Regions from separate parts of the Pantoea sp. SYBGC1 genome, predicted to be linked through region 2. Evidence: predicted binding sites of a transcription regulator. Region 2 holds the regulator's gene; each other region holds the start of a gene.

Region 1 (9,928 bases), on a different contig from region 2:
GCTGCTCACCGGCGTCGACGCCGCGCTGGAGCAGCTGCTGGAGCAGCAGCTGCGCGACATGACGCTGCTGCCGATCAATATAACCTATCAGGATATGCTGCACTTCCAGCGCGAGGGCGCACCGCGCGATGTGGCGCTGGTGGTTACCCCCTATGCTATTTCGCTGCCGCTCTTTTCGCCGCCGCTGATCCACGCAGAACTGCCGTTAAGCGATCATCAGCAGCAGCGTATTCTTCAGCTGCTGGACGCCTGAGCCGCAGGACGCAGGAACAGCGCCGGCAGCGCCACCAGCGCCATGACCCAGAAGAGATGCCCCTGCAGATGGGCAAACAGGACGCCGCAGATCATGGTCATCACGGCAATCCCGCCCCCCATCGCCAGCGCCGAGTAGAGCGACTGCAGGCGAATCACCTCGGTGCCTTTGCGTGCAGCGATAAAGCGCATCGCCGCCAGGTGACAAATGGTAAAACTGCCGCAGTGCAAAATCTGTGCGACAACCAGCAGCGGCAGCGCGGTCGTGGCGCCGAGCAGCGTCCAGCGCAGCAGCGCGCAGACGCCGGAAAGCAGCAGCAGATCGCGTGCGCTCCAGCGTCTGAACAGCCGGTTGCTGAGGGCAAAGATTACGATCTCCGCCACCACGCCGAGCGACCACAGATACCCCACTACGGAGGCGGAGTAGCCCGCCTGCTGCCACCAGATGGCACTGAAACTATAGTAGGCGGCATGCGCGCCCTGCAGCAGCGTAACGCAGCTCATAAAACGCCAGACGCTCTTTTCCCGCAGTAGATCGCGCCACGCCGCCCAGCCGCCGCTGGCGCCCTGTCGCGCCTCCCCCTGCGCACGCGTCTGCGGTGGCAGCAGCATTCCACTCAGCATGGCCACTACGCCCAGACTCAGCAGCAGCAAAACCGCCTGATAAGAGTAAGCGCTGACCAGCATGCCGGTGAGCGCCGAGCTGATGACAAACGCCAGCGATCCCCAGAGCCGCACCGGACCGTAGGCCAGCCCAATCTGGCGCGTCCAGGTTGCCGCCAGCGCGTCGCTCAGCGGCACCAGCGGAGAGAAAAAGAGATTGAACCCCACCATGACCAGCAGCAGCCAGAGCCACTGACCGCCGAACCAGAAGCCGAGGGCGAACAGTGCGGTCAGAAGCGCCAGCAGCCGCAGCGCGACAATCAGCTGAGCCGGATTTTTAACCTGCGAGGCGATAAGCAGGCTGCCGGCGAAGCGCGCGACCATGCCACAACCGAGCAGCAAGCCAATTTTTTCCGCATCGAGTCCGCTGCCCTGCAGCCAGACGCTCCAGAAAGGTAAATAGATGCCGTAGCAAAAAAAGTAGGTGAAATAGCTCAGTCCCAGCCATCTGGCTGATGCGATGGTCATGCTCTCTCCTGTGGCGCGCGCCACTGCCTGCGGTTTGGGCGCTACTTTGGCAAAGCACCGGCCAAAAAGAAACCCGCAGAGCGGATCAATCGTGCGCTAAGCAGCGGAAAATACGCCAATAAAAAAGGATGGCCGGAGCCATCCTTTTTTATCAGCTAAAACCTGTCAGGCATAAACGGGCAGACGGGCACAGATATCGAGCACTTTCTGTTTGGTGCGTTCGATGGTGGCTTCGTCATTCACGTTATCCAGCACGTCGGCGATCCAGCCAGCCAGTTCACGCACGTCTGCTTCTTTGAAGCCGCGACGGGTTACCGCTGGTGTACCGATACGCACGCCAGAAGTCACAAACGGGCTTTTCGGATCGTTTGGCACGCTGTTTTTGTTCACAGTGATATTTGCACGTCCCAGCGCGGCATCCGCTTCTTTACCGGTCAGGCCTTTGCTCACCAGATCGATCAGGAACAGATGGTTATACGTACCGCCGGAAACGATGTTGTAACCGCGCTCCAGCAGGACTTCAACCATCGCTTTAGCGTTTTTAGCCACCTGCTGCTGATAGGTTTTGAACTCCGGCTCCATCGCCTCTTTGAAAGCCACGGCTTTACCGGCGATGACGTGCATCAGCGGGCCGCCCTGGCCGCCAGGGAAGACAGCTGAGTTGAGCTTCTTATACAGTTCCTCATCTCCGCCCTGCGCCAGAATCAGGCCGCCACGCGGACCCGCCAGCGTTTTATGCGTCGTCGTGGTCACGATATGCGCGTGCGGAACCGGGTTAGGATAGACATCAGCTGCCACCAGACCTGCCACGTGAGCCATATCCACAAACAGCCAGGCGCCGATGCTGTCAGCGATTTCACGCATTTTTGCCCAGTCGCAGACGCCAGAGTAGGCAGAAAAGCCGCCGATGATCATTTTTGGCTTATGCGTCTGTGCCAGCTCGGCCAATTCGTCATAGTTAATTTTGCCGGTTTCATCGATGCCGTAAGGGATGACGTTGTAGAGTTTTCCGGAGAGATTGACCGGTGAACCGTGGGTCAGGTGACCACCGTGTGCCAGATTCATGCCCAGAATGGTATCACCCGGCTGCAGCAGCGCGGTGTAAACAGCGAAGTTTGCCTGCGAACCAGAGTGAGGCTGAACGTTGGCAAAATCTGCACCAAACAGCGCTTTTGCGCGGTCGATTGCCAGCTGCTCAACGATATCAACATATTCACAACCGCCGTAGTAGCGCTTGCCCGGATAGCCTTCCGCGTATTTATTGGTGAGCTGTGAACCTTGCGCCTGCATAACGCGCGGGCTGGTATAGTTTTCTGAAGCGATCAGTTCAATGTGCTCTTCCTGACGCACTTTCTCCTGCTCCATAGCCTGCCACAAATCGGCATCATAATCGGCAATGTTCATATCACGCTTTAACATCCGCATCTCCTGACTCAGCAACTTTAACGGCAATTTAAGCCCCCGCTTAGGGGCGAAGGCCAACAGTGTAAACGGTTTTGCCAGGGGACGATAGCGCCAGGGCGCTCTTTTTACGCAAACGATTGGCATACCGCTGGAACGCCTTTTTTACGCTTCAGCTGCACGCAGAAAAAAGACATGGATTGACGGACGGTAAGCGTAAACCGCCCGGAATGCGTACCCGGTTCGCGCTAAAAGCCGCTGCTGCCGGTTTACAGCCGGACGTGCGCGGCATAAGATGCATTTAAAATACATCTTTTAAATTATCCGCTGAGGAACACACCATGCTCGACGCTCAGACTATCGCGACCATTAAATCTTCCGTGCCCGCTATTGCAAAAATGGGACCCGCTCTTACCGGCTGTTTTTACCACAAACTGCTGAACGATCATCCTGAACTGAAAAATGTGTTTAACATGAACAATCAGCGCAGCGGCGATCAGCGTGAAGCCCTGTTTAATGCGATTTGCGCTTACGCCACCCATCTGGAGGATTTACCAGCGCTGCTGCCGGCGGTCGAGAAAATTGCGCAGAAGCACGCCAGCCTGAATATCCGGCCTGAACAGTATGATCTGGTAGGCGCCACGCTGCTGGCCACCATCAAAGAACAGCTCAATCCGGGCGATGAGGTACTTACGGCCTGGGGTAAAGCGTATGCGCTGCTGGCGCAGGTCTTTATTGAGCGTGAAGAAGCTATCTATCAGGCATCTGAGCAGAAGAGCGGTGGCTGGCGCGGCCTGCGTGACTTTCGTATCCGCCGCATCACGCCGGAAAGCAGCGTGATTACCAGTCTGGAGCTGGTTCCCAATGACGGGCAGCCGGTGGCCGGTTTTCTGCCGGGGCAATATCTGACGCTCAGCCTGCGTCTGACAGAAAACGGGTTTATGCAGCATCGCCAGTACTCGCTGACGCACGCGCCTGACGGCAAAGCCTACCGTATTGCTGTCAAACGTGAAGCGCACGGCACCGTGTCGGGCTGGCTGCACGACTGCGCCCGGGTGGGAAATATTGTGCAGTGCAGCGCGCCGGCGGGTGACGTCGTGCTGCAGACCACACCAGCGACGCCGGTGACGCTGATCTCAGCGGGCGTCGGCCAGACGCCGATGTTAGCGATGCTCGCAGTGCTGGCGCAGCAGCAGCATCCGGCAGCTGTGACCTGGCTGCACGCGGCTGAAAATGGCGCGCAGCACGCCTTTGCGCGGGAAGTTGCCGCGCTGGGCGCCACCCTGCCGCACTTTCGCAGCCACGTCTGGTATCGCCAGCCTGCCAGCGACGATGCCGGCCGGTATGATGCAGCGGGCGTAATGGATCTGGCCTGCGTGTCAGCGGAGCTGAACCAGCCGGACCGCGCGTTCTGGCTCTGCGGGCCGCTGCCGTTTATGCAGTTTGTCGCTCGCCAGCTGCTGGATGCAGGCGTCGATACCGCACGCATTCACTATGAGGTTTTTGGCCCGCACAAAGTGCTGTAACTGCGGCAATAAAAAAGCCTGCGGCAGGCAGGCTTTTACTGTGGCGCCGGACAGAGGATTAAATCGCCTCCTCATCCTCTTCGCCGGTGCGGATACGCACCACGCGCGCCACGTCAAATACGAAAATTTTACCGTCGCCGATTTTGCCGGTCTGCGCCGTTTTCATGATGGTTTCCACGCAGGTATCGACGATGTCATCCCCGACAACCATCTCGATTTTTACCTTGGGCAGAAAATCGACCATATATTCGGCACCACGATAGAGCTCGGTGTGACCTTTCTGGCGTCCAAACCCTTTAACTTCGCTCACCGTCATCCCGGTGATGCCGACTTCCGCCAGCGCTTCACGCACATCATCAAGTTTGAATGGTTTAATAATTGCATCGATCTTTTTCATCGCAGATCCCTTTTTCGCTCCCTCCATGACGGACGGATAACAGAAAGTATATATCGCTAACGGCGCCTGTGGCGCGGCAAACTACTCTTTAAAGTCGCTGGCGTCCAGCTCATGACGAGACAGCAGCTTATAGAACTCGGTACGGTTACGTCCAGCAAGACGCGCAGCGTGAGTAACGTTGCCTTTGGTCATCTGCAGCAGCTTGCGCAGATAGTTCAGCTCAAACTGGTTGCGCGCTTCCGCAAAGGTAGGCAGCGCGGTGTTCTCGCCCGACAGCGCCTGCTCTACCAGCGCTTCACCAATCACGGGTGCAACGCTCAGCGCAACGCACTGCTCAATGACGTTAACCAGCTGACGGACATTACCCGGCCAGCTGGCGCTGACCAGCCGCTTCATTGCACCGGCAGAGAAGCTGCGGACGAATGGCTTGTGGCGTCCGGCGGCCTGACGCAGTAAATGGTTAGCCAGCAGCGGAATATCTTCAGCACGCTCGTGCAGCGCCGGAAGTTTAAGATTCACCACATTGAGCCGGTAGTAGAGATCTTCCCGAAAACTCTTTTTCTCCATCGCTTTTGGCAGGTCGCGATGGGTGGCAGAAAGGATACGTACGTTGATCTCCACATCCCGGTTACTGCCCAGCGGACGCACTTTGCGCTCCTGCAGCACGCGCAGCAGTTTGATCTGCAGCGCCGGAGGCATATCGCCAATCTCATCCAGAAACAGCGTGCCGCCCTCTGCTGCCTGAAATAATCCTTCGCGCGCGCTGACCGCGCCGGTAAATGCGCCGCGCGCGTGGCCAAACAGCTCTGACTCCAGCAGCTGCTCCGGCAGTGCGCCGCAGTTAATGGCGATAAAGGGTTTTGCCGCGCGCGGACTGGCAGCATGGATTGCCTGTGCCAGCACCTCTTTCCCGGTGCCGCTCTGACCGTTAATCAGTATGGAGACGTCCGACTGCGCCACCATATGCGCCTGCTCCAGCAGCCGCTGCATCAGGGGATTCCGGGTGACAATCGCTTCGCGCCACCGGTCGTCACTGACCGGTGCACGCAGCGCCAGCGCCTCATCGATCGCTTTATACAGCGCATCGCGATCCACGGGCTTGGTGAGAAAGCTGAATACCCCCTGCTGCGTGGCAGAAACCGCATCGGGTATGGAGCCGTGCGCGGTCAGGATAATAACCGGCAGCCCGGCGTGACGCCGCTGAATTTCGCCAAACAGCGCCAGCCCGTCCATCTCATCCATACGCAGATCGCTGATGACCACATCCGCTGGCTCTTTCTGCAGCTGACGCAGCGCCTCAGCCCCGCTGGCGGCAGTAACGACCTGAAAACCTTCACTGCTGAGACGCATCCCGAGCAGCCTGAGCAGGCCAGGGTCATCATCTACCAGCAGTAAACGGGCACGTGCACTCATGGCTGCTCCTCCCGGCTTTCATCCCCGGCGTGCGGGCTGTCGCTGCTGTCCGGCGCTTTACGCGACGAAAGCTGGCGCTCTATGTCAGTCAGCCGCTCCAGTTTGCGCTGGGTTTCGTTCAGCGCCTGGTGCAGCCGGGCCTGCTGATGGCGCAGGGCATCCAGTTCGCTATCGTGACTCTGCTGCAGCGCGCTGTAGCGGCTGCGCGCCTCGCTCAGCTCCAGCTGTGCAGCCTGGTTACTGCGCCACAGCTGGATCAGCGGACGCACCGTTGCGGGAAAGTCTGCGCTGTAGCTGTCGAGCGTGGCGATATACTGACGGCGCTCAACCGGCGTAACGTTACCGTTCGCCAGCAGAATGCCCTGCTTGAAGGCGCGCGCCCAGCTCTGCACCGGCCAGCGGCGGGCCTCCGCGCGGGCTTCCGCCGCCGAAAACCGTTCGCTGCAGTCAATCGCTCGCTGCCAGTAAAGCGGATTGTTTACCGCCGCTGCGGTTTCAGCAGGCCATACGTTCTGGCAAGCGGTGGTAAGGTAGTCCGGCAGCCGGGTATCGGGTTCTGTGACGCTGATATGCTCACGCTGGGGCATGGGCACCGCATGAGGCTGGCAGGCGCTCACGCCGCTCAAAATAAGTACGCTCAGAAGAGCTTGTCTGATAAGGCGTTTCATAGTTCAGGTTTCCTGGCACCGGCGGGTAAAATAATGCGGAAACAGACATCTGCCTCTTTGTGACTGACCAGCTGCAGGTCTCCCTGCATGCGACGCAGACAATCTTTTGCAATGCTCAGGCCCAGGCCGCTGCCTTTTACGGGCCCCTGCCGCTGCTGGCTGCCCTGATAGAAAGGTTCGAAGATCATCGCCTGCTCCTCTGGCGGAATCGGGGTACCGCTATTCGCCACGTCAATCCACACCCGGTCGCCTTTTTGCCGGCTGTGCAGCCAGATGTTACCGGATTCACGACCATAGTTCACGGCGTTCGAGTAGAGGTTATCGATAACGCGCTCCAGCAGCGTCGCTTCCGCCAGACAGCGGGTGGCCTGCAGATCAACGTGCGTTTTTATTCGCCGGGCGCTGGCAGGCAGCGAATGCACGTGGGTGACAGCCGCCACGATCGCATCCAGCGCGACCGGCTCCGGAGTAAGCGGCATCTCGTTCAGCTTGCGGTTGTAATCCAGCAGCTGCTCAATCAGGCGCTGCAGATGGCGACTGCTGCTGTCGAGAATAGCGACGATCTCCTGCTGCTCTGCGTTGAGCGGCCCGGCAATGCCATCGGCCAGCAGCTCTGTGCCTTCGCGCAGGCTGGCGAGCGGCGTTTTCAGCTCGTGTGAAAGATGACGTAAAAATTCATGTCGCTGCGCCTCCAGCCAGCTCAGCCGTTCGCTAAGCCAGGCAATACGCTGTCCCAGCGAGCGCAGCTCACGCGGTCCGCGAAAGCTGACGTTATTTTCCAGCGACTGCCCTTCCCCCAGCCGGTTGATCATCCGCTCCACGCGCTTTACCGGCCCGATAATCATGCCGGTAAACAGCAGCACCAGCATCAGCGTAACCAGGAACAGGATCAGCGCCTGCCAGCCAAAGAACTGACCGCGCTCGGCGATATCGCGCTGCAGCTGCAGCCCGCGGGAAAACACCACGTCGCGCGTCGCCTGCACCATACGCGCGTTAGCGTCAGAAAAGCGCTCCAGCGCGGCGGCACCGGATGCTGAAGGATTGCCGTTTTCGCAGGCGGCCGTGGCGAGCTGCGGCAGCGTACTGCGCAGCAGGGTAAACGTGGGCAGTTCCGGCAGGCTGGCCGCATGGCTGTTCAGCATCTGCCCGTAGCGGGTCCACTGGGTGGTATAGAGTCTGACCAGCGCAGCATCACCGAGTACGCAATATTGACGATAGCTGCGCTCAAGCTCCAGGGCGGTGCGGGCCATCGCCTCGCTGCGCCGCACGTCGGTAAAGGTGTTGCGATTGGTGTCTGCCGCCTGATTACTGAGCGCAGAGAGGCTTTCCCACGCCTGCCACGCCAGCACCAGCAGCGGCAGCAGCACCAGTAAAAAGGCCATCAGAACCAGTTGTCGCAGGGATCGGGGAAACGGACGCCATCTCATACTGCCGCGCTCTCGTAAAAAGTGTGCTGCAGGCATGCTAGCTAACTCTGGCGCGCTTAGAAAGCCGGAAATGCAAACGGCAGACCCGAAGGTCTGCCGCTCAGAAAAGGTGGAGCCTAACTCAACGTTACGTCCGGTGCTTGATAACGCTGCAATGCAGACGATTATCGGTCAGGTGGACGGCAGGCTCCGTTTGGTGCGTCATTCAGGGTTCTGTGAGCTCTGCCGTAAATTACGGGGCAATCACAGACAGGCGAATGAGCCACGTCCTGATTATAGCAACTATCGTGCCACTTTTTAAAACTCTTTATTTATCAGAGTGACGCCATAGCCGCGCTGCGCCCGGCAGGTAGCCGTGAGCTGCTGACCACATGAAAGTGTCTCTGCTTAGCGACGCATTTAGCCTGGATTTTTCCGATTAATATAAATCAAAGAGTTAAGTGTCTCCAGAAAGAGACAGTGCGGCAGGCGATTTGTCAGAATTGAGCGACAGTCGTCTGCGTCAGATAAAAAAGCCGCCCTTTACTGCGGCGGCTTTTTTTACTGTTTACAGGCACCTGCTGTGAAACGCAGATTAGCCCAGCTGCTTACGCGCATTACGGAAAATGCGCATCCACGGGCTGTCTTCGCCCCACTCTGCCGGATGCCAGGAGTTGCTGACGGTACGGAAGACGCGCTCCGGATGCGGCATCATGATCGTAACGCGACCGCTTTCGTTGGTGACCGCCGTGATACCGTTTGGCGAGCCGTTCGGGTTAGCCGGATAGCTTTCGGTCACTTTACCGAAGTTATCCGTGAAGCGCAGTGCCACCAGGCCTTTTGCTTCCAGCGCCGCCAGATGGGCGCCGTCGCGCACTTCAACAAAGCCTTCACCGTGTGATACCGCAATCGGCATGCGCGAACCCGCCATCCCCTCCAGCAGCAGCGACGGACTGGCCGCCACTTCCACCAGGCTGAAACGCGCTTCAAAGCGCTCAGACTGATTGCGGACAAAACGCGGCCACAGCTCGCTGCCGGGGATCACTTCGCGCAGGTTTGACATCATCTGACAGCCGTTGCAGACCCCCAGCGCCAGCGTCTGTGGACGATGGAAGAAGTTTTCAAACTCGTCGCGCACGCGCCCGTTAAACAGAATCGATTTTGCCCAGCCTTCGCCGGCACCCAGCACGTCGCCGTAAGAGAAGCCACCGCACGCCACCAGCGCATGGAACTCCTCCAGGCCGCGACGTCCCGCCAGCAGATCGCTCATGTGCACATCCACAGCGGTAAAGCCGGCGCGATGGAAGGCTACCGCCATCTCAACGTGTGAGTTGACGCCCTGCTCGCGCAGCACGGCGATGCGCGGGCGCACGCCGGTGGCGATCATCGGCGCAGCCACATCCTCTTCCGGCCGGAAGGTCAGCTGAGCGTTCAGGCCCGGATCGCTGTCGTTTTGCTTCGCCTCATGCTCCTGATCGGCACAGGCCGGATTATCACGCAGGCGCTGCATCTGCCAGGTGGTTTCGGCCCACCAGGTACGCAGCGTCGTGCGGCTTTCGCTGTAGACCGGATGCTCGCCGGCGCGGATCACAAAACGGTCGCCCGGCAGCGCCTTGCCAATCACGTGCAGCACGCTGCGCAGACCGTGGTCAGCAAACACCTTCTCTACCGCCGCCAGATCGGCCTCTTTAATCTGCAGCACCGCACCCAGTTCTTCGGTGAACAGCGCCGCCA
Region 2 (9,928 bases):
AAAATGACGCACTTTACCGCTCTGATGCAGCTGCATAAACGCTTCGGCCACTTCATCGGCATCCATCAGCGGATCGGGACGATGGATCAGCAGCAGGTCGAGGTAGTCAGTCGCAAAATGCGTGAGCGAGTTTTCCGCACTGCGAAGAATATGGCTGGCATCGGTGATGTAGTGTCCGATTTGATGCTCAGGTTTGGCCCGCGTTGCGATGCCGCACTTAGTGACAATCTGCAGCTGTTCGCGCAGCTGTGGCGCCAGGCGCAGCGCAGCCCCAAACGCCGCCTCACACTGATAATCGCCATAGATGTCCGCATGATCGACCGTGGTCAGCCCGAGGGAGAGATGATACTCAATAAATGAGACCAGCTGCTGTGGTGTCATCCCCCACTCCATTAGCCGCCAGTAGCCGACTACCAGAGGAGAGAACGCCGGCCCCTGAGGGGAGATGGCCTGAGGTTGTAACATAACAAAACTCCCTGCATTGAATGTTAAAAAAGGGAGTATAACGAAATGAGGACAGAAGCGGCGTTTAAAACAGCGAGGGCTGCTGCGGATCCTGATCCGCATCCGGCTTTTGCTGACGCTGCAGGCGCAGATAGCGCTGCCGGCACAGCCTTAGCACTTCACGCTTCTGCGCATCGCTGAAGCGCATCCAGTTAAAACGCTCTTCACGACTTCGCAGGCAGCCGCGACAATAGCCGCGCGCATCGGTCTGACAGATGCCGCGACAGGGGCTGGGTACCGGGAAAAACTCGAGTTGTTCAGCCACATCTGCCTCTGATTCGCTACTGGATAACATAGTGATAACAGTTTCCGCGTGAACTGCAAGCGGCGGGCAAAAAGAAAGCGTGCCTGCCCGGCTCTCTGAACTAATCAATAAGTGTTATTTAACTTTAACAATAATGCCATCTGCAGGGCGTTTAAGGTTATCCTCAGATTTCTTCTCTATTGTGCGTCCATTCTGACTTGATAATGAACCTCAATGAAATCTGCCATTAAGTTACAGTGTCACGAAAACCGGTTTAATCTGCTGGCTGCCCTGCTGTTCGCGTTGATTCTGAACGCGCTGTTTCTGCATCAGGCGTGGAAAATCATTACGTATACCCGACTGCACGACTACCTTTTTGCTGCCAGCATGCCGGTCGTGCTGACGGCCGCATTCTATCTCCTGTTTTGCCTGTTTGCCTGGCCGTGGGTACGTAAGCCACTGTTGATTGTCCTGGTGCTGATCAGTGCAGCAGCCAGCTACTTTATGTTCAGCTTTGAGACGGTGATCGACACCAATATGGTGGCCAACGTCTTTGAGTCCAGCGTGCAGGAGGCGGATGCGCTGGTAAGCCCGCGCTGGCTGGTCTGGATGCTGCTAATGGGGCTGCTGCCGGTGCTGCTGATCGCCTTCGTGCGCGTCAGACGCAGTCAGCGCTGGTGGTGGAGCATCCTGCAGCGGCTGGCGGGAGCGCTGGGGGCGCTGCTGGTGATCCTGCTGATGGCAGCCCTGTTCTACAAAGATTATGCGTCACTGATCCGTAACAACAAAGGGCTGGTAAAAATGATCACGCCAGCCAATGTGATCAGCGGCGCCGGCCACTATGTTGATAAGCGCTATCTGCAGGGCAGCCAGGCGCTGATTAAAATCGGTCAGGATGCCCGCAAAGGCCCGCTAATCGCGCAGGCGGCTAAAAAAACGCTGGTGGTGCTGGTTGTCGGAGAAACGGCACGCGCGGAGAACTTTTCGCTGGGCGGCTATGCGCGCCAGACCAATCCGGAACTGCAGAAGCAGCAGGTGATTTACTATCCGCATGCGACCTCCTGCGGCACCGAGACGGCGGTTTCTGTACCCTGTATGTTCTCGGTGATGCCGCGCGAGCATTACGATGCTGACCTGGCACATCACCAGGAGGGCGTACTGGATGTGCTGGCGCACGCCGGAGTCAGCGTATTGTGGCGTGAGAATGATGGCGGCTGTAAAGGCGCCTGCGACCGCGTGCCGCACACTGACATGACGCAGTGGTCGTTACCGCAATACTGCCATAGCGGATTCTGCCTCGATGACGTGCTGCTGCATCGCTTCGATAACTACGTTGACAGTTTACATAACGACAGCGTGATCGTGCTGCATCAGATGGGAAGCCACGGCCCGGCCTACTATCTGCGCTATCCGGCTGCGTTCCGCCGTTTTACACCCACCTGCGACAGTAATCAGATTCAGGATTGCGATCCGCAGGCGCTGGTCAACACCTACGACAATACCCTGCTTTATACCGACAGCATGCTGAGCCAGACTATCGACAAGCTGAAAGCGCTGAGCGACCGCTTTAACGTGGCGCTGGTCTATCTTTCGGATCACGGCGAGTCGCTGGGCGAACACGGTATGTACCTGCACGGTGCGCCCTGGATGCTTGCCCCGTCACAGCAGACGCACATTCCGCTGCTGATGTGGTTTTCACCCGGCTATGCCAGCGCGTTTCATCTGGATGAAACCTGTCTGCGGCAGCAGGCCGCAACGCAGCCGGTCTCCCAGGATAACCTGTTTCATACGCTGCTGGGCCTGTTCGATATCCGGACACAGGTTTATCAGCCGCAGCTGGATATGATCAAATCGTGCCAGCAGAAAAGCTGACGCTTGCATTAGACCGACTGGTCTACTAGGCTTCTGCTCATGAATAAAAGTGTGCAACGTAATGAAACCCGTGAACACCTGCTCGCTACCGGCGAGCAGGTTTGTCTGCAGCGCGGCTTTACCGGAATGGGACTCAACGAAGTGCTCACGCTGGCGGCCGTGCCAAAAGGGTCCTTCTATTACTATTTCCGCTCTAAAGAGGCGTTTGGCGTCGCGCTGCTGGAGCGCTATTTCGTCAATTATCTGCAGCAGATCAATCAGCAGCTGACCCTGCCATCCCTGCCCGCGCGTCAGCGGCTGCTGGCGCATTTTCGTTCAGGCCAGCAGCTGTTTACTGAGCAGGGGCTTATTATGGGCTGCCTGGGCGTCAAGCTGTCGGCTGAGGTATGCGATCTCTCAGAGCCGATGCGCGATGCGCTGCAGCGCGGCGCCAGCGCCATTATTGCCGCTTACGCACACTGCCTGACCGAGGCTGCGGCTGAACAGCCGCTGCTATTTAATCAGACTCCGGTGCAGCTTGCGCAGCGTTGCTACCTGCTCTGGCTGGGCGCCAGCCTGCAGAGTAAAATTTCCCGCGAGCCCGATCCAATTAATCTGGCACTCAGCACTATCGAACAGTGGCTTAACGGCCCGCATTTTTAAAACAGATGTTTATAGACGACCGGTCTAATAGAGGAATTACTATGGCGAGCAAACAGCTATTTTCCCCGCTGAAAGTGGGTGCAGTTACCGTTCCTAACCGCGTATTTATGGCACCGCTGACGCGGCTGCGCAGCATTGAGCCGGGTGATGTTCCCACGCCGATGATGGCTGAGTACTACCAGCAGCGTGCCGGAGCGGGCCTGATCATTACTGAAGCGACGCAGGTCTCTTTTCAGGCTAAAGGCTATGCGGGCGCACCGGGCCTGCATACGCAGCAGCAGATTGATGCCTGGAAGATGATCAACGAAGGTATTCACGCTGCTCAGGGCCACGTTGCGGTTCAGCTGTGGCATACCGGCCGCATTTCGCATTACAGCGTGCAGCCCGAGGGCAATGCACCGGTTGCGCCGTCTGCCCTGCCAGCCGGTACCCGTACCTCGCTGCGCGCCGCTGACGGCAGCGTGTATCGCGAAGAGACCTCCGTGCCGCGCGAACTGACCGTCGATGAAATTAAACAGATTGTGCAGGATTTCGGCCAGGCTGCAGCCAATGCCCGCGAGGCTGGCTTTGACCTGCTTGAGCTGCACTCAGCGCACGGCTATCTGATGCACCAGTTCCTGTCGCCTGACTCAAACAAGCGGGACGATGAGTATGGCGGCTCGATTGAAAAGCGCGGCCGCTTTGCGCTGGAAGTGGTGGATGCCGCGATCGCCAACTGGTCTGCCGATCGCGTCGGGATCCGCGTTTCACCTGTCGGGGCGTTCCAGAACCTGGAAAATGGCCCGGATGAAGAGGAAGCTGCGCTCTGGTATATCAGTGAACTGGGCAAACGCGGCCTGGCCTATCTGCACCTTTCTGAGCCAGACTGGGCGGGTGGCAAACCTTACACTGATGCGTTCCGCGAAAAAGTCCGCGCGGCTTTCCCCGGTGTGATCATCGGTGCCGGTGCCTACAGCGTGGAAAAAGCGGATGATTTGATCGCGCGCGGCCTGATTGATGCCGTGGCGTTTGGCCGCGACTTTATTGCCAACCCGGACCTGGTTGCCCGCCTGCAGCAGGATGCTCCGCTTAACCCGCAGCGCCCGGAGAGTTTCTACGGCGGCGGTGCGGAAGGTTACATCGACTACCCGACGCTGTAACCGGCAGCTGCCGCATAACGATGCGGCAGCCCCGTCACCCGCTATACTTGTACTGTTTCTGCGTCAAAATCTGACCATGTTAAAAAAGAGGATGTTATGCGTTTACTTCACACCATGTTACGCGTTGGCGATCTGCAACGCTCAATTGACTTCTATACCCGCGTACTGGGTATGCGCGTGCTGCGTCAGAGTGAAAATGCAGAATATAAATATACTCTGGCATTTGTTGGCTACACCGAAGAGAGCGAAGGTGCGGTCATTGAGCTGACCTATAACTGGGGTACGGAAAAATATGACCTCGGTAACGCCTATGGTCACATCGCGCTGGGCGTGGACGATGTCGCCGCCACCTGCGAGCGCATCCGCAGCGCGGGCGGCAACGTCACCCGTGAGGCGGGCCCGGTTAAAGGTGGCAGCACGATTATTGCGTTTGTTGAAGATCCCGATGGCTATAAAATTGAGCTGATTGAAAACAAGCATGCCGGCAATGGTCTTGGTAACTGATGCCTGACGCCAGCCCGCAAATTTGCGGGCTGGTTTTTCTCATCTGCTGCACCCTCCCGCCTTTTTTGCCATAATGCGCGCTGCCCTTTTCACTGCTATGAGATCCTGATGTCTGAATCGAACGCCCAGAACGCCCTTAACCAACGCTTTCGCGGCTTTTATCCGGTAGTTATTGATGTTGAAACCGCCGGTTTTAATGCGCAGACTGATGCACTGCTGGAGATTGCCGCCACGACCCTGAAAATGGATGAGGATGGCTGGCTGCAGCGTGACGAAACCCTGCATTTCCACATCGAACCCTTTGCAGGTGCCCTTCTTCATCCTGAAGCGCTGGCGTTTACCGGTATCGATCCTGCAAACCCGCTGCGCGGCGCAGTGAGCGAATATGAAGCGCTGCACGCCATCTTTAAACAGGTGCGCAAAGGGCTCAAAGAGAGCGGCTGCAACCGGGCGATTATCGTGGCGCATAATGCCAACTTTGATCACAGCTTTGTCACGGCGGCGGCTGAGCGTGCCAGCCTGAAGCGCAACCCCTTCCATCCGTTTGCCACCTTTGATACGGCAGCGCTGAGCGGGCTGGTACTGGGACAGACGGTGCTGGCGAAAGCGTGCAAGGCGGCAGGTATCGATTTTGACAGCACGCAGGCGCACTCGGCGCTCTATGATACAGAGCAGACGGCAATGCTGTTTTGCGAGCTGGTAAACCGCTGGAAGCGTTTAGGTGGCTGGCCGCTGGCGCTGAATGACGCTGAAGCAGAGAGCGAAGCCGCAGGCGAAAGCGCGGCAGAGTAAGAGAATAAAAAAGGCCGGCGCTGCGCCGGCCTTTTGATTTATTCCGCTTCTTTGTGCTTCTCAGCGGTTTCTTTGATCAGCGGCTGAAGTTCACCGCGCTGGAACATTTCAACGATGATATCGCAGCCGCCGACCAGCTCACCATCCACCCACAGCTGCGGGAAGGTTGGCCAGTTAGCGTATTTTGGCAGTTCAGCACGGATATCAGGATTCTGCAGGATATCGACATACGCGAAGCGTTCGCCACAGGCAGAGAGCGCCTGAACAGCCTGAGCTGAGAAGCCGCAGCTTGGCAGTTTTGGCGATCCTTTCATATACAGCAGGATCGGGTTTTCTGCGATCTGGCGCTGAATTTTTTCAACAGTACTCATTTTTGCCTTCCTTAATTCTTCACTTCGTGTTTGTTTATTGTAGCGACTTCATCCCGCGACTGAAATCGGGAATTTGCCTCGTTGCGGCATGAATCGCCATGTTTGTTAAGTTTGCCGCCACGGGCGTATGACGAAGTGTGTATTAATACACGATTAGCAATAAATATGCTGCGTTAACCGCCTGAAACCGCTCATTTTTGCTGCACAGCCCTTGTGTTGATGGATTTAATAAAAAAGACCTTACCTTTTGTAAAAAAAGTGGATTAGAATCAATCCGGCGCTGATCGCTGATCAGAATTTTCTAATATTGCCGCGGTCTGCTTCTGCAGCCTGCCGAACCTGTAACCGGACTATGCGTTTACTGATTACGCTTTTCATACTGGCTTTTGCTCAGCTGTTTTTTAACGTGGCCGCTGCTTCACCGCACAAGCCGGTTAACGCCAGCCTGCAGAAAGCGGAGAAAAAGAGTGCGCGCGACGATGAACGCCGCAAACGACGTCCGGTTAAAACCTCGGCTAAAAAAACACGCGTCACGCCCGTACAAAAAGTTAAATCGAAAAAAAGCCTGCACGCAGAACCGCCTGTGACTTCCCGTACCGCCCGTAAAAAAGCGCCCGCCCTCTCTGCCAGCAAAAAATATGGTCATCAGCGTACCAGCCGGAAAACAGCGGCAGCGGAAGAGAGTAATGATGCGCTGACCGGTATCAGGCTCAGCAAATCCCACCGCCTGCGCTATCAGAAGGCGCGTGAAACCGCCATGACTAAACTTATGGGCCAGCTGGGCAAACCTTATCAGTGGGGTGGCACCTCTCCGCTTACCGGATTCGACTGCAGTGGCCTGGTCTGGTACGCCTATAAAGATCTGGTCCGTTTCAAGCTGCCGCGCACGGCCAATGAAATGTATCATCTGCGCGATGCCGCTCCCATCAAGCGCGAAATGCTGGAGAAAGGCGATCTGGTGTTTTTCCGCATCAATAATCGCGGCACAGCCGATCATGTTGGCGTTTATCTGGGTAACGGCAAATTTATTCAGTCGCCGCGTACCGGCAAAGATATCCAGATCAGCGCGCTGGGTGAAGATTACTGGCAGAAGCACTATGTTGGCGCACGCCGCATGATGACGCCTAAAACCATTCGTTAGCAGTTGCGCAACATGCCGCGCGCGTCCCGGCCTGACTACACGCCAGTTGTCGGACTCTAAATATTTTCATCTGACCGCAGGTAAAAATCTCGTTTTATGCCCCTTGCCTTGCTAGAATCGCCGCCTTTCGTTGCGCAACACCTTTTGCGCACGCTGCTGTCATTATCTGTTGCGGTTAATTACTCGCCCTGAATCAGCCATTTTTACGCTGGAATGAGGCAGAAAACCCTGCGCAGACGCAAACGTTTAACACTATACTTATCATAAAGTTGCGATAGGTTTAAGAGGTCCATTTTCATGGCAACAATTAAAGATGTGGCAAAACGCGCTGGCGTATCAACGACCACGGTTTCGCACGTCATCAATAAAACGCGCTTTGTCGCTGAAGAGACGCGTAATGCCGTGTGGGAGGCGATTAAAGCGCTGCACTATTCTCCCAGCGCCGTGGCGCGCAGCCTGAAGGTTAATCACACTAAAACACTGGGGTTGCTGGCAACGTCCAGTGAAGCCCCCTACTTTGCTGAAATCATCGAAGCAATTGAAAATCACTGCTTCGCTCAGGGCTACACGCTGATTCTGGGCAACGCGCACAATGACCTGCAAAAGCAGCGCGCCTATCTGTCGATGATGGCGCAAAAGCGGGTAGATGGCCTGCTGGTGATGTGCTCTGAGTATCCGGACGATCTGCTTCAGATGCTGGAAGAGAATCGCAATATTCCGATGGTGGTCATGGACTGGGGCGCTTCCCGCGGTGATTTTACCGATACCGTGCAGGATAATGCCTTTCAGGGCGGCTACCTGGCCGGTCGTTACCTGATCGAGCGCGGTCATCGCGATATTGGCGCTATCCCGGGCCAGCTGGAGCGCAATACCGGCGGCGGACGGCACGCCGGCTTCCTGCAGGCGATGCAAGAGGCGGGGATCGCGGTGCGTGCGGAGTGGATCGTGCAGGGCGATTTTGAACCTGAGTCGGGTTATCAGGCGATGCAGCAGATCCTGAGCCAGAAGCAGCGTCCTACCGCTGTGTTCTGCGGCGGCGACATCATGGCAATGGGCGCGATCTGCGCCGCCGATGAGATGGGCCTGCGCGTTCCGCAGGATATTTCGGTGATCGGCTATGACAATGTGCGCAACGCCCGCTACTTTACGCCGGCGCTGACGACAGTGCATCAGCCCAAAGCTCAGCTGGGTGAAAAAGCGCTGGAGATGCTGCTGGACCGCATTACCAGTAAACGCGAAGAGCCGCAAACGATTGAAGTTCAGCCCAGCCTGATTGAGCGTCGCTCGGTCGGGGATGGTCCGTTTCGCGACTATCGCCGCTAAGCGCGGCGCTCGCTGAGCCACTCATGATTTAGCGTCTCAGCATCTCCCAGGTATTCCAGCAGCCAGGCCAGCGCCGGCGACGCCCGCTGCCCGGCCCAGCTGACGCAGCAGGGACTCTCCGGAAAAGGCTGCGGCAATATCAGCTCCACCAGCGCGCCGCTATCCAGTAGCGGCCGCGCCAGGTGTCCCGGGATCATCCCTACGCACAGGCCAGCCTGCAGGCAGTCGATTCCGGTTTCCCACTCCGGCACCACCAGCCGGCGCTGATTATCCAGCGTCCACGTCATACGGCGCGGTAGCGCGCGCGACGTATCTTCCAGCACCAGCGACGGCCAGGCGCGCAGCGCCTCTTCGTCAGGATGCGCGCTCTGCGCCAGTGGGTGATCCGGACTGACCACGCAGCGCCAGTTAAGGGCGCCCATATCCTGAAAAGCAAAGCGTCCGCCAACCGGGATCGCCTGCGTGGCACCAATGGCTACGTCAACCCGGCCATCAGCCAGCGCATCCCATACGCCGTTAAACACTTCATAGCTGATGATCAGCTCCATATCGGGAAAGTGGCGATAGAAATCTTTCACCAGCTGGCGCGTGCGCTGCGGCTTGACGATACAATCAACGGCAATAGTGAGCTGGCCGCGCCAGCCGTTGGCCAGCTGCTGACACTGCCGTCGCGTCGCCAGCATTTTTTTGATAACAGAGCGGCCTTCACGCACAAAATGCTCGCCGGCTGGCGTCAGAACCACTTCCCGATGCTGGCGTTCAAACAGCTCCACGGCCAGCCAGCTCTCCAGCTGCCTGATGGTATAGCTGATAGCAGAAGGCACGCGGTGCAGCTCCTGCGCTGCCGCGCTGAAACTGCCGGTGCGGGCGACGGCGTCCGCCACCTCAAGCGCATATTCAGACCACATATTTTTGCCTTCAAAAAATTTAACAGCACTCTGCAAATATTAGCGTTTCACAAAGCTGACTGCACCCTTTTACACTCCTCCGCGTTTCCCTGCCGAATGAGAAAAATAGTGATGTCATCTAAAGGATTTCTGCCCTATCTGGCGCTGCTGAGCATGCTCGGCTTTCTCGCCACGGATATGTATCTGCCCGCATTCAGCGATATGCAGCGTGATTTTGCCACCGCTCCGGGTGTTATCAGCGCCAGCCTGAGCCTGTTTCTGGCGGGCTTTGCCTGTGCGCAGGTGGGCTGGGGACTCCTCTCTGACCGAATTGGCCGCAAACCGGTTTTACTGGCGGGCCTCTCAATATTTGCCCTGAGCTGTCTGGCCATGCTGTGGGCCGACAACGTCTGGCTGATGCTGGCACTGCGCTTTATTCAGGCTGTGGGCGTCTGTGCCGCCGCCGTGAGCTGGCAGGCGCTGGTTATCGATCGCTACCCTAAAGCGCA
Region 3 (9,928 bases), on a different contig from region 2:
TCATCGAACACTTCAACAAACACGCGGCCGATGATTTTACGCTTGGCTTCCGGATCGTTTTCACCCGCCAGCGCATCGAGGAAGCGCGCTTCCGCCGGTACGTGGACAATGTTCAGACCGAAATGGTCGCCAAACATATCCATCACCTGCTCCGCTTCATTCAGGCGCAGCAGACCGTTATCAACAAATACGCAGGTCAGGCGATCGCCAATGGCGCGGTGCAGCAGCATCGCGGTCACCGAGGAGTCAACGCCGCCGGAGAGGCCGAGGATCACGCGGTCGCTGCCTACCTGCTGGCGGATACGCTCAACGGCGTCTTCAATGATTTTCGCCGGCGTCCAGAGCGCTTCACAGCCGCAGATATCGCGGATAAAGCGCTCCAGCATGCGCAGTCCCTGACGGGTGTGCGTCACTTCCGGATGGAACTGCACGCCGTAAAATTTCTTCTCTTCATTCGCCATGATGGCAAACGGACAGGTTTCAGTGCTGGCGACGGTGACGAAGTCAGCCGGGATTGCGGTGACTTTATCGCCGTGGCTCATCCAGACATCCAGCAGCGGCTTGCCGGCGGCGCTGATCGCATCTTCGATATCACGCACCAGCGCGCTCTGCGTGGTGACTTCCACCTGCGCATAGCCAAACTCGCGCTCATTTGAGCCTTCAACCTTGCCGCCCAGCTGCATCGCCATGGTCTGCATGCCGTAGCAGACGCCCAGTACCGGCACACCAGCGTTAAAGACGTACTCAGGCGCACGCGGGCTGTCCAGCTCGGTGGTGCTCTCAGGGCCACCTGACAGGATAATTCCGTTCGGGTTAAACGCACGGATTTGCTCTTCGGTGACATCCCACGCCCAGAGTTCGCAGTAGACGCCCAGCTCACGCACGCGGCGCGCAACCAGCTGCGTATACTGCGAACCAAAATCGAGGATCAGGATACGATGTTTATGAATATTTTCAGTCGTCATTGAGGCATTTCCAGTGGGATGGACTTAACAATAAAAGCGCCCGGCCAGAGCCGGGCGGGAAATCTTCAGGGATCAGGAACCCATGCGGTAGTTCGGTGACTCTTTGGTGATGGTCACATCGTGCACGTGACTCTCATTGATGCCGGCGCCGCTGATGCGGACAAACTCCGCTTTGGTGCGCAGGTCATCAATGGTCGGGCAGCCGGTCAGACCCATGCAGGAGCGCAGGCCACCCATCTGCTGATGGACGATCTCTTTCAGACGGCCTTTATAGGCAACGCGGCCTTCGATACCTTCCGGCACCAGCTTATCTGCGGCGTTGTCGGTCTGGAAGTAACGGTCAGAAGAGCCTTTGGACATTGCGCCGAGCGAGCCCATGCCGCGGTACGATTTGAATGCGCGCCCCTGATAGAGTTCGATCTCGCCCGGAGACTCTTCGGTGCCGGCCAGCATAGAGCCAACCATCACTGCGGCTGCGCCTGCAGCGATCGCTTTAGCGATATCGCCGGAGAAGCGGATACCGCCATCTGCCACGACCGGAATACCGGTGCCTTCCAGCGCCGCAACGGCGTCAGAAACAGCGGTGATCTGCGGAACGCCCACGCCGGTGACGATACGGGTGGTGCAGATAGAGCCGGGACCGATACCTACTTTCACCGCGCTAACGCCCGCTTCAGCCAGCGCCAGGGCACCGGCGCCGGTGGCAACGTTGCCGCCAATGATTTCAAGGTCGGGGTATTTAGCGCGGGTTTCACGAATGCGCTGCAGTACGCCTTCAGAGTGGCCGTGTGAAGAGTCAATCAGCAGCACATCAACGCCCGCGGCAACCAGCGCATCCACGCGCTCTTCGTTACCGGCGCCGGCACCCACCGCCGCACCTACACGCAGACGACCCTGCGCATCTTTACAGGCGTTGGGTTTACGTTCAGCTTTCTGGAAATCTTTTACGGTAATCATGCCCAGCAGGTGGAAGCTCTCATCCACCACCAGCGCTTTTTCAACGCGCTTTTCATGCATCCTCTGCAGCACCACTTCGCGCGCCTCCCCCTCTTTTACCGTAACCAGACGCTCTTTCGGCGTCATGACCGCGGTAACCGGCAGCGTCAGATCGGTTACAAAGCGCACATCGCGACCGGTGATGATCCCCACCAGCTCGTTACCGGCGTTGACGACCGGATAGCCGGCGAAGCCGTTGCGATCGGTAAGCTCTTTCACTTCCGCCAGCGTCGTGGTTGGCAGCACGGTCTGCGGCTCTGTTACCACGCCACTCTCATGCTTTTTCACCTTACGCACTTCATCAGCCTGACGCTCAATCGACATATTTTTATGAATAAAGCCGAGGCCGCCTTCCTGTGCCAGCGCGATCGCCAGACCCGCTTCGGTCACGGTATCCATCGCCGCAGAGAGCATAGGAATGTTCAGACGGATGTTTTTGGTCAGTTGGGTGCTGAGGTCAGCGGTGTTGGGCAATACAGTGGAGTGAGCGGGAACGAGCAGGACGTCGTCAAATGTGAGGGCTTCTTTCGCGATTCTTAGCATTGCAATATCTCCACCTGGGGGCGTTGAAAACAGATAAAATATTGCCGCGGCATTATACAGGACGAAACCGATTGCCTCTACTGCTTTTTCAGAAAAAGTCTTGATCCTGCGCAGCAGCCCTGTAGTATCGATGAATTAACCCTCTGATTTAAAATTTGATCTTCATCACATGTCGCTACCTGCAACCGCCAATATTTTTACCGTCAGCCGCCTCAACACCACGGTGCGCACGCTGCTGGAAAATGAGATGGGCCTGGTGTGGCTCAGCGCTGAGATCTCCAATTTCACGCAGCCCGCGTCCGGCCACTGGTACTTCACGCTGAAAGATGATGGCGCCCAGGTGCGCTGCGCGATGTTCCGCAACAGCAACCGGCGCGTGACGTTCCGGCCGCAGCACGGGCAGCAGGTGCTGGTGCGGGCCAGCGTCACGCTGTATGAGCCGCGCGGCGACTATCAGTTAATCATTGAAAGCATGCATCCGGCGGGTGAAGGCCTGCTGCAGCAGCAGTTTGAGCAGCTGAAAGCGCAGCTCAGCGCAGAAGGGTTGTTCGATCAGCAGTTCAAACAGCCGCTGCCCGATCCGGCCCGCCAGGTCGGGGTGATCACCTCCGCAACCGGCGCCGCGCTGCATGATGTGCTGCGCGTGCTGCACCGCCGCGATCCCTCACTCCCGGTGGTTATCTACCCCACCGTGGTGCAGGGTGCCGATGCGCCCGCTGCCGTTGTGCGTGCCATCGAGCTGGCCAACCAGCGCAACGAATGTGACGTGCTGATTGTCGGGCGCGGCGGCGGCTCGCTGGAGGATCTCTGGTGCTTCAACGATGAGCGCGTGGCGCGTGCGATTTTTGCCAGCCGCCTGCCGGTGGTCAGCGCCGTGGGGCATGAAACGGATGTCACCATCGCCGATTTTGTCGCCGATCTGCGCGCGCCCACGCCCTCTGCCGCCGCTGAGATTGTCAGCCGCAATCAGGTTGAGCTGCTGCGGCAGCTGCAGTCACAGCAGCAGCGCATGGAGATGGCGATGGACTACTATCTCGCCGGGCAGCAGCGTTACCTCACGCAGCTTCAGCATCGCCTGCAGCAGCAGCATCCGCAGCTGCGCCTGGCGCGGCAACAGACCGCCCTGTTTCAGCTGCAGCGTCGCTTAGGCGCGGCCGCCGATCGGCAGCTGCGCAGCGCCCAGCGCCAGCAGGATCGGCTGCTGCAGCGACTCAGTGCGCAGCAGCCACAGGGGCGCATCCTGCGCGCGCAGCAGCAGCTTGCGCACTGGCACTACCGGCTGCAGCAGAGCATGCAGCAGCAGCTGGGGCAGGATCGCCAGCGCTTTGGCACGCTGATGGCGCAGCTCGAAGGGGTCAGTCCGCTGGCGACGCTGGCGCGCGGCTTCAGCGTTACCACCGATGCGCAGGGCGAGGTTGTAAAACAGATCGCGCCGCTGCAGCCGGGCGACAGGCTGCGCACCCGGCTGGAAGATGGCTGGGTGGAGAGCGAAGTCACCGCCCTCACGCCGCTGAAACGCCGCCGTAAACCCCGCCAGTCCTGACCAGCCCGGCAGGGAGATCCCCTCCCTGCCTGCACGTTCCCTGCTCTGCCTGACCCCGGTCTATACTCTTTGCATACCCATCACTCAGGGAGTCCGGCATGTCATACAGCGTAATTCCCCCCTATATCCTGCGTAACATCATCGACAACTGTGCAGGGCCGCAACAGGCGTCGGCGCGCCGCACGCTTACTCACGTTCAGCAGCTAATGGCGGAGCCGCACCGCGTCATCGCACCGGCGGATATCGCCCGACCAGGCCAGGTGCTGCGCGCCATTTTTGATGCCGGAGAGAGTCAGACGCTGCCCGGCACGCTGATACGTCAGGAAGGCGAGCCTGGCAACGGCGACGTGGCCGCAGATGAAGCCTGGGACTATCTGGGCGTCACTTATGATTTTTTCTGGAACGTTTATCAGCGCAACTCGCTCGACAACAAAGGGCTGAAGCTGGACGGCACCGTGCACTACGGCCAGAATTATCAGAACGCTTTCTGGAACGGCCAGCAGATGGTCTTTGGCGACGGTGACGGCGAGATTTTTAATCGCTTCACCATCGCGATTGACGTGGTCGCCCATGAACTGACGCACGGCGTCACGGAAAGCGAAGCGGGACTGATCTACTTTCAGCAGGCGGGCGCGCTGAATGAGTCGATGTCTGATGTTTTTGGCTCGCTGGTAAAACAGTATCAGCGGCAGCAGCGCGCGGAGGAAGCGGACTGGATCATCGGCGAAGGGTTACTGGCTAAAGGCATTAACGGCAGCGGTCTGCGCTCAATGTCAGCACCCGGCACCGCCTATGATGACCCGCTGCTGGGTAAAGATCCGCAGCCGGCGGATATGGCGCACTATATCGAAACGCGTGATGACAACGGCGGCGTGCATCTCAACTCCGGTATTCCTAACCGCGCGTTTTATCTTGCGGCCACCGCGCTGGGCGGCTTTGCGTGGGAACGCGCCGGTCAGGCGTGGTATGACACGTTGTGCGACAAAACCCTGCCGCAGGACGCTGATTTCAGCACCTTTGCCCGCTTTACCGTTGAACATGCGGCAAAACGCTTTGATCGGCAGGTCGCGGAGCAGATCCAGGCCGCCTGGCAAGAGGTGGGTGTGAAGTGAACATAGAACTGACGGATGACGCCATCGTAGAGCTGGCGCGGGAGGGCGGCTTCGCCTTTATTCCCAAACTGCGTAAAGAGCGGCGTTTTGCGCTGGCCCAGCTGCCGGAGCCGCAGAAACAGCGGGTCTGCCAGGTGCTGGAGCAGGCGCTGCCGCTCGGCGAGCAGGCGGGACAGGCTGCCTCCGCAGGCAGTGGCGATCAACACTATTTCCGTATCCAGATCACCTACGCCACCCATCATGAGGCGGGTGCTATCGTGATTTACGTAGCGGAAAAAGATGCGCCGCCAGCGCTGCAGGCGCTGTGGCAGAACGGAGAGTAGGCAAAAAAAAGGCCGGCATCCTCTGCCGGCCCTGCTGCTCTTACTTGCTGTCTGGCAGCGCGTAAGCAATCACATAATCCCCGCGATCCGGCGACTGGCGTGCGCCACCGGCAGAGATCAGGATGTACTGCTTGCCATTTTTGGGCGAGACATAGCTGATTGGGCCACCCTGGCTGCCGACCGGCAGGCGCGCTTTCCACACCTCTTTACCGGTTGAGCTGTCAAAGGCGCGCAGGTAGTAGTCCTGCGTACCGGCAATAAACACCAGTCCACCCTGCGTTGCCAGCGTACCGCCCAGCGTTGGCATACCTACCGGCATCTGCGCGTGCATTTTGATACCAAACGGGCCGGTATCCTGCACGGTACCCACCGGCACCTGCCAGACGATCTGACGCGTTTTCATGTCGATGGCTGAAAGCGTACCAAACGGCGGGGCCTGACACGGAATGCCGAGCGGCGACATAAAGCGGTTTTTATTCACCGCATACGGCGTGCCCTTAAGCGGTACGGCGCCCATGCCGGTGTTAACCGATTCACCGCCGTTGCTGCCGCGGGCCACTTTGCTGGTGTCCTGCGGGATCATCTGTACCCACAGGCCGAGGCGCATATCATTGACGAACATATACTGGTTGTTGGGATCAAACGAAATGCTGCCCCAGTTCAGACCACCCAGTGACCCCGGGAAGCTGAGCGATTTGTCCGTGTCCGGTACGGTGAACAGACCGTCATAGCGCATGCCTTTAAACGCGATACGGCACGCCAGCTGGTCAAACGGCGTCGCGCCCCACATATCGGATTCCGTCAGCGTCTGGTTGCCGATATTGGGCATCTCAACCGAGTGCGGCTGGGTTTTGGTGTACTGCTCGTTCGGGATGTGCCCCTGCGGCATCGGCCGCTCTTCCACTTTGGTCAGCGGCTTGCCGGTCAGGCGATCCAGCACCCAGATCATGCCGGTTTTTGCCCCGATGACCACCGCCGGTTTGGTGGTGCCATCCTTCATCGGGAAGTCGACCAGACTTGGCTGCATCGGCAGGTCGAAATCCCACAGGTCGTTATGGACTGTCTGATAGACCCACTTCTGTTTGCCGGTAGTGGCATCCAGCGCAAGGATAGATGCACCGTAGGTGTGATCGAGCTTTGTGCGATTCGCGCCCCACAGATCCACTGACGAGCTGCCCATCGGCAGGAACACGGTGTTCATCGCCGGATCGTAGGAGAGCGGCGCCCAGGAGTTTGGCGTGCTGCGGGTATAATCCTGGCCCGGCATCAGTACCGCATTCGGATCGTCGTTGCCCGGATCGAACGCCCAGCGCATTTTACCGCTGATCACATCAAAGCCGCGCAGTACGCCGCCTGGCATATCGGTCTGCACGTTGTCCGCCACGCGACCGCCGACTACCACGGTGGTACCGGCAACCTGCGGTGCAGAGGTCAGCTGATAGAGCGGATCGGGCGCCTTGCCCAGCCCCTGCTTCAGGTCAACCACGCCGTTGTTGCCAAAGCTGGCGCAGAACTCGCCGTTGTCGGCGTTAATCGCGATAAGACGCGCATCGATCGTGTTCATCAGGATACGGCGCTGGCAGCTGTCGCCTGCGGCCAGAACCGGTGCCGGCACCGGCGTGGAGCCTGGCTGCGTGGGCTGCGTCACCGGTTTAGTGGCGTCAAAGTAGGCCAGACCGCGGCAGCGGTTCCACACTTCCGCCTGCGCGTTGATTTCACGCTTCCAGATCTGCTTACCGCTGTCCGCTTCTACCGCAATCACATTGTTGTGCGGCGTACAGAGATAGAGCGTGTTGCCGACCTGCAGCGGCGTCTGCTGATCTTCAGCGCCATTGCCGGTCGGGCTGAGCGGCGTGTCGCCGGTACGGAAGGTCCAGGCAACCTGCAGTTCGTTAACGTTGTCACGCGTGATCTGATCAATCGCCGCAAAACGATCCCCTTCCGGGGTGCGGCCGTAGCTGCTCCAGTCCTGCTGCGGTTTGCTTTTATCTGTTGGGATCAGCGGCAGCTGCGACCCGGTAAAAGCCACGGTCGGATGCGGCTGAAACATCTGCACCACGGTGACGATCATGCCAGCTGCAATCAGCGCTGACAGCGCGTAAGAGAACGTTGCCAGCGGCGCTTTGCCTTCGCTTTTGCGCAGCGCAGGCCACGTCAGGAATGCGAACAGCATCAGGCCCGCCGGCACCATCAGCCGGGAAACCAGCGGCCAGAAGTGCCAGCCGGCATCCATTACCGCCCAGATCAGGGTTCCGATAAACGCCAGGGCCAGCAGCGTCACCGCTGACGCTTTGCGCCGCACAAACTGGATCGCCGACGCTGTCATAACGATACCGGCAATCAGAAAGTATTTACTGCCACCCAGCGCCACCAGTTTACCGCCGCCAATAGCGAAAAACAGGCCGATCGCCAGCAGCACCAGCCCGAACAGCACGGACCAGATGCTGAGTCCCCTGCCGGGGCGAGTGGAATGTTCTGCCTTCACACAAACTCTCCTGAAAAATAGTGCATGCCGCCTGTCCGGCTTCTTCGCGGGACACAGCAGCACCCTGTTTAATGACGAACCGCAAAGCAGTCCGCAACCGCGCACTCATGCATGAGAACGCGACATATCAGGGCGAGCTCACCATAAGGCGGCAGGATTGTACCAGATGGTACAATTGAAAGTGAACGATCATAACGCAGGGTTTACCGGCCAATAGCATTTTTGCTACATCTGCCGCGCTAAGCCGCTGTTAAATCACAGGCAAAAAAAAGAGCCCGGCGGGCTCTTTTTGACTTAACGCTTATTCTTTTTCAGGTGCGCCAGCAGGCGCTTGCGCTTGCGCTGCTGCGTCGGCGTCAGCAGATTGCGTTTGCCGGCATACGGGTTATCCCCCTCTTTGAACTGAATACGGATTGGCGTACCCATGACGTTCAGCGAGCGACGGAAGTAGTTCATCAGATAACGCTTGTAGGAATCAGGCAGATCTTTTACCTGATTACCGTGAATAACCACGATAGGCGGGTTGTAACCACCGGCGTGCGCATATTTCAGCTTAACGCGACGACCCCGCACCAGCGGCGGCTGATGATCTTCTGCTGCCATATTCATAATCCGCGTCAGCATAGAGGTGTTTACGCGTTTGGTTGAGCAGTCGTACGCTTCCGTTACGGATTCAAACAGGTTACCTACGCCGCTGCCGTGCAGCGCCGAAATAAAGTGTACGCGGGCAAAATCGATAAAGCCGAGACGATAATCCAGCGTCTCTTTCACTTCATCTTTCACTTCCTGCGACAGGCCATCCCATTTGTTGACCACAATCACCAGCGAACGTCCGCTGTTGAGGATAAAGCCCAGCAGGGAGAGATCCTGGTCGGAGATACCGGCACGCGCGTCAATCACCAGCATCACGACGTTAGCATCTTCGATCGCCTGCAGGGTTTTGATCACCGAAAACTTCTCAACGGTATCGGTGATCTTGCCACGCTTGCGCACCCCGGCGGTGTCGATCAGGATATATTCGCGCTCGTCGCGCTCCATCGGGATATAGATGCTGTCACGCGTCGTGCCTGGCATGTCATAAACCACCACGCGATCTTCACCAAGAATACGGTTAGTGAGCGTTGACTTACCTACGTTAGGACGACCCACGATAGCCAGCTTAATCGGCAGGCCGGTCGGATCAAACTCCTCTTCCTCTTCGGCCTCTTCGCCACTCTCTTCTGCGGCTAACGCGGCCCAGTAGGCTTCGTTTTCATCCTCTTCGCTCACTTCCTGCGGGTCTGCCACATCCATCCACGGCAGCAGCGCGGTTTCCAGCAGCGAGGTAACGCCGCGACCGTGCGACGCGGCAATCGGATGAATATCACCCAGACCGAGCGCGTAAAAGTCCAGCACGGCGGCATCGGCGTCCAGGCCATCCGTTTTGTTCGCTACGAGGAACGTCGCTTTTTCACGGGAGCGCAGATGATTAGCGATCTGCTGATCCGCCGGCATAACGCCTGCGCGGGCATCAACCATGAACAGCACCACATCCGCTTCTTCAATCGCCAGCAGCGACTGCTCCGCCATGCGGTTCTCTACGCCCTCTTCGGTGCCATCAATACCGCCGGTATCGATAACAATAAATTCGCGCCCTTCCACTTCGGCGCGACCATATTTGCGATCGCGAGTCAGTCCAGGGAAATCGGCCACCAACGCATCACGGGTGCGCGTTAAGCGGTTAAACAGCGTGGATTTCCCCACATTGGGACGCCCAACCAGCGCGACCACAGGTACCATAACACTTGCCTCAGTTTAAAAATGAATCGCCCGAATGGCGTGAGTATAACGACATTTGCCGCCCGCTTCAGGCTTAAGGCGCCTAGAATATCACGCCTGACAAAAAACAGAACGGCTCCTGACGAATCAGGAGCCGTAATTACTGACGGAAATCCGTTCCCGCGCGCTCAGAACTTAACGGC

What was found. Region 2 encodes PurR, which represses purine synthesis genes. Its sites were predicted from a motif close to CANGCAAACGTTTGCNTG; they were not measured.
Positions count from the first base shown of each region.
Region 1: a site for PurR is predicted at 2,914-2,931, ahead of glyA (serine hydroxymethyltransferase). Genes of this name have one in related genera too.
Region 3: a site for PurR is predicted at 2,565-2,582, ahead of guaB (IMP dehydrogenase). Genes of this name have one in related genera too.

Region 1 covers NZ_JBXUNM010000008.1:71,262-81,189, reverse strand. Annotated here, with positions in the region: gene csiE (stationary phase inducible protein CsiE) at 1-253, shown strand, start outside; gene AC2CF9_RS13885 (3-phenylpropionate MFS transporter) at 235-1,383, opposite strand; gene glyA (serine hydroxymethyltransferase) at 1,549-2,802, opposite strand; gene hmpA (NO-inducible flavohemoprotein) at 3,126-4,310, shown strand; gene glnB (nitrogen regulatory protein P-II) at 4,369-4,707, opposite strand; gene glrR (two-component system response regulator GlrR) at 4,789-6,120, opposite strand; gene qseG (two-component system QseEF-associated lipoprotein QseG) at 6,117-6,788, opposite strand; gene AC2CF9_RS13855 (sensor histidine kinase) at 6,785-8,215, opposite strand; gene purL (phosphoribosylformylglycinamidine synthase) at 8,790-9,928, opposite strand, start outside.
Region 2 covers NZ_JBXUNM010000001.1:343,241-353,168, reverse strand. Annotated here, with positions in the region: gene AC2CF9_RS01710 (aldo/keto reductase) at 1-465, opposite strand, end outside; gene AC2CF9_RS01705 (DUF1289 domain-containing protein) at 530-799, opposite strand; gene eptA (phosphoethanolamine transferase EptA) at 983-2,620, shown strand; gene AC2CF9_RS01695 (TetR/AcrR family transcriptional regulator) at 2,660-3,262, shown strand; gene nemA (alkene reductase) at 3,304-4,401, shown strand; gene gloA (lactoylglutathione lyase) at 4,498-4,905, shown strand; gene rnt (ribonuclease T) at 5,014-5,697, shown strand; gene AC2CF9_RS01675 (Grx4 family monothiol glutaredoxin) at 5,736-6,068, opposite strand; gene AC2CF9_RS01670 (C40 family peptidase) at 6,421-7,209, shown strand; gene purR (HTH-type transcriptional repressor PurR) at 7,507-8,532, shown strand; gene punR (DNA-binding transcriptional activator PunR) at 8,529-9,440, opposite strand; gene punC (purine nucleoside transporter PunC) at 9,549-9,928, shown strand, end outside.
Region 3 covers NZ_JBXUNM010000008.1:100,517-110,444, reverse strand. Annotated here, with positions in the region: gene guaA (glutamine-hydrolyzing GMP synthase) at 1-965, opposite strand, end outside; gene guaB (IMP dehydrogenase) at 1,038-2,504, opposite strand; gene xseA (exodeoxyribonuclease VII large subunit) at 2,674-4,047, shown strand; gene AC2CF9_RS14000 (M4 family metallopeptidase) at 4,146-5,159, shown strand; gene AC2CF9_RS13995 (protealysin inhibitor emfourin) at 5,156-5,482, shown strand; gene AC2CF9_RS13990 (glucose/quinate/shikimate family membrane-bound PQQ-dependent dehydrogenase) at 5,523-7,967, opposite strand; gene der (ribosome biogenesis GTPase Der) at 8,262-9,746, opposite strand; gene bamB (outer membrane protein assembly factor BamB) at 9,921-9,928, opposite strand, start outside.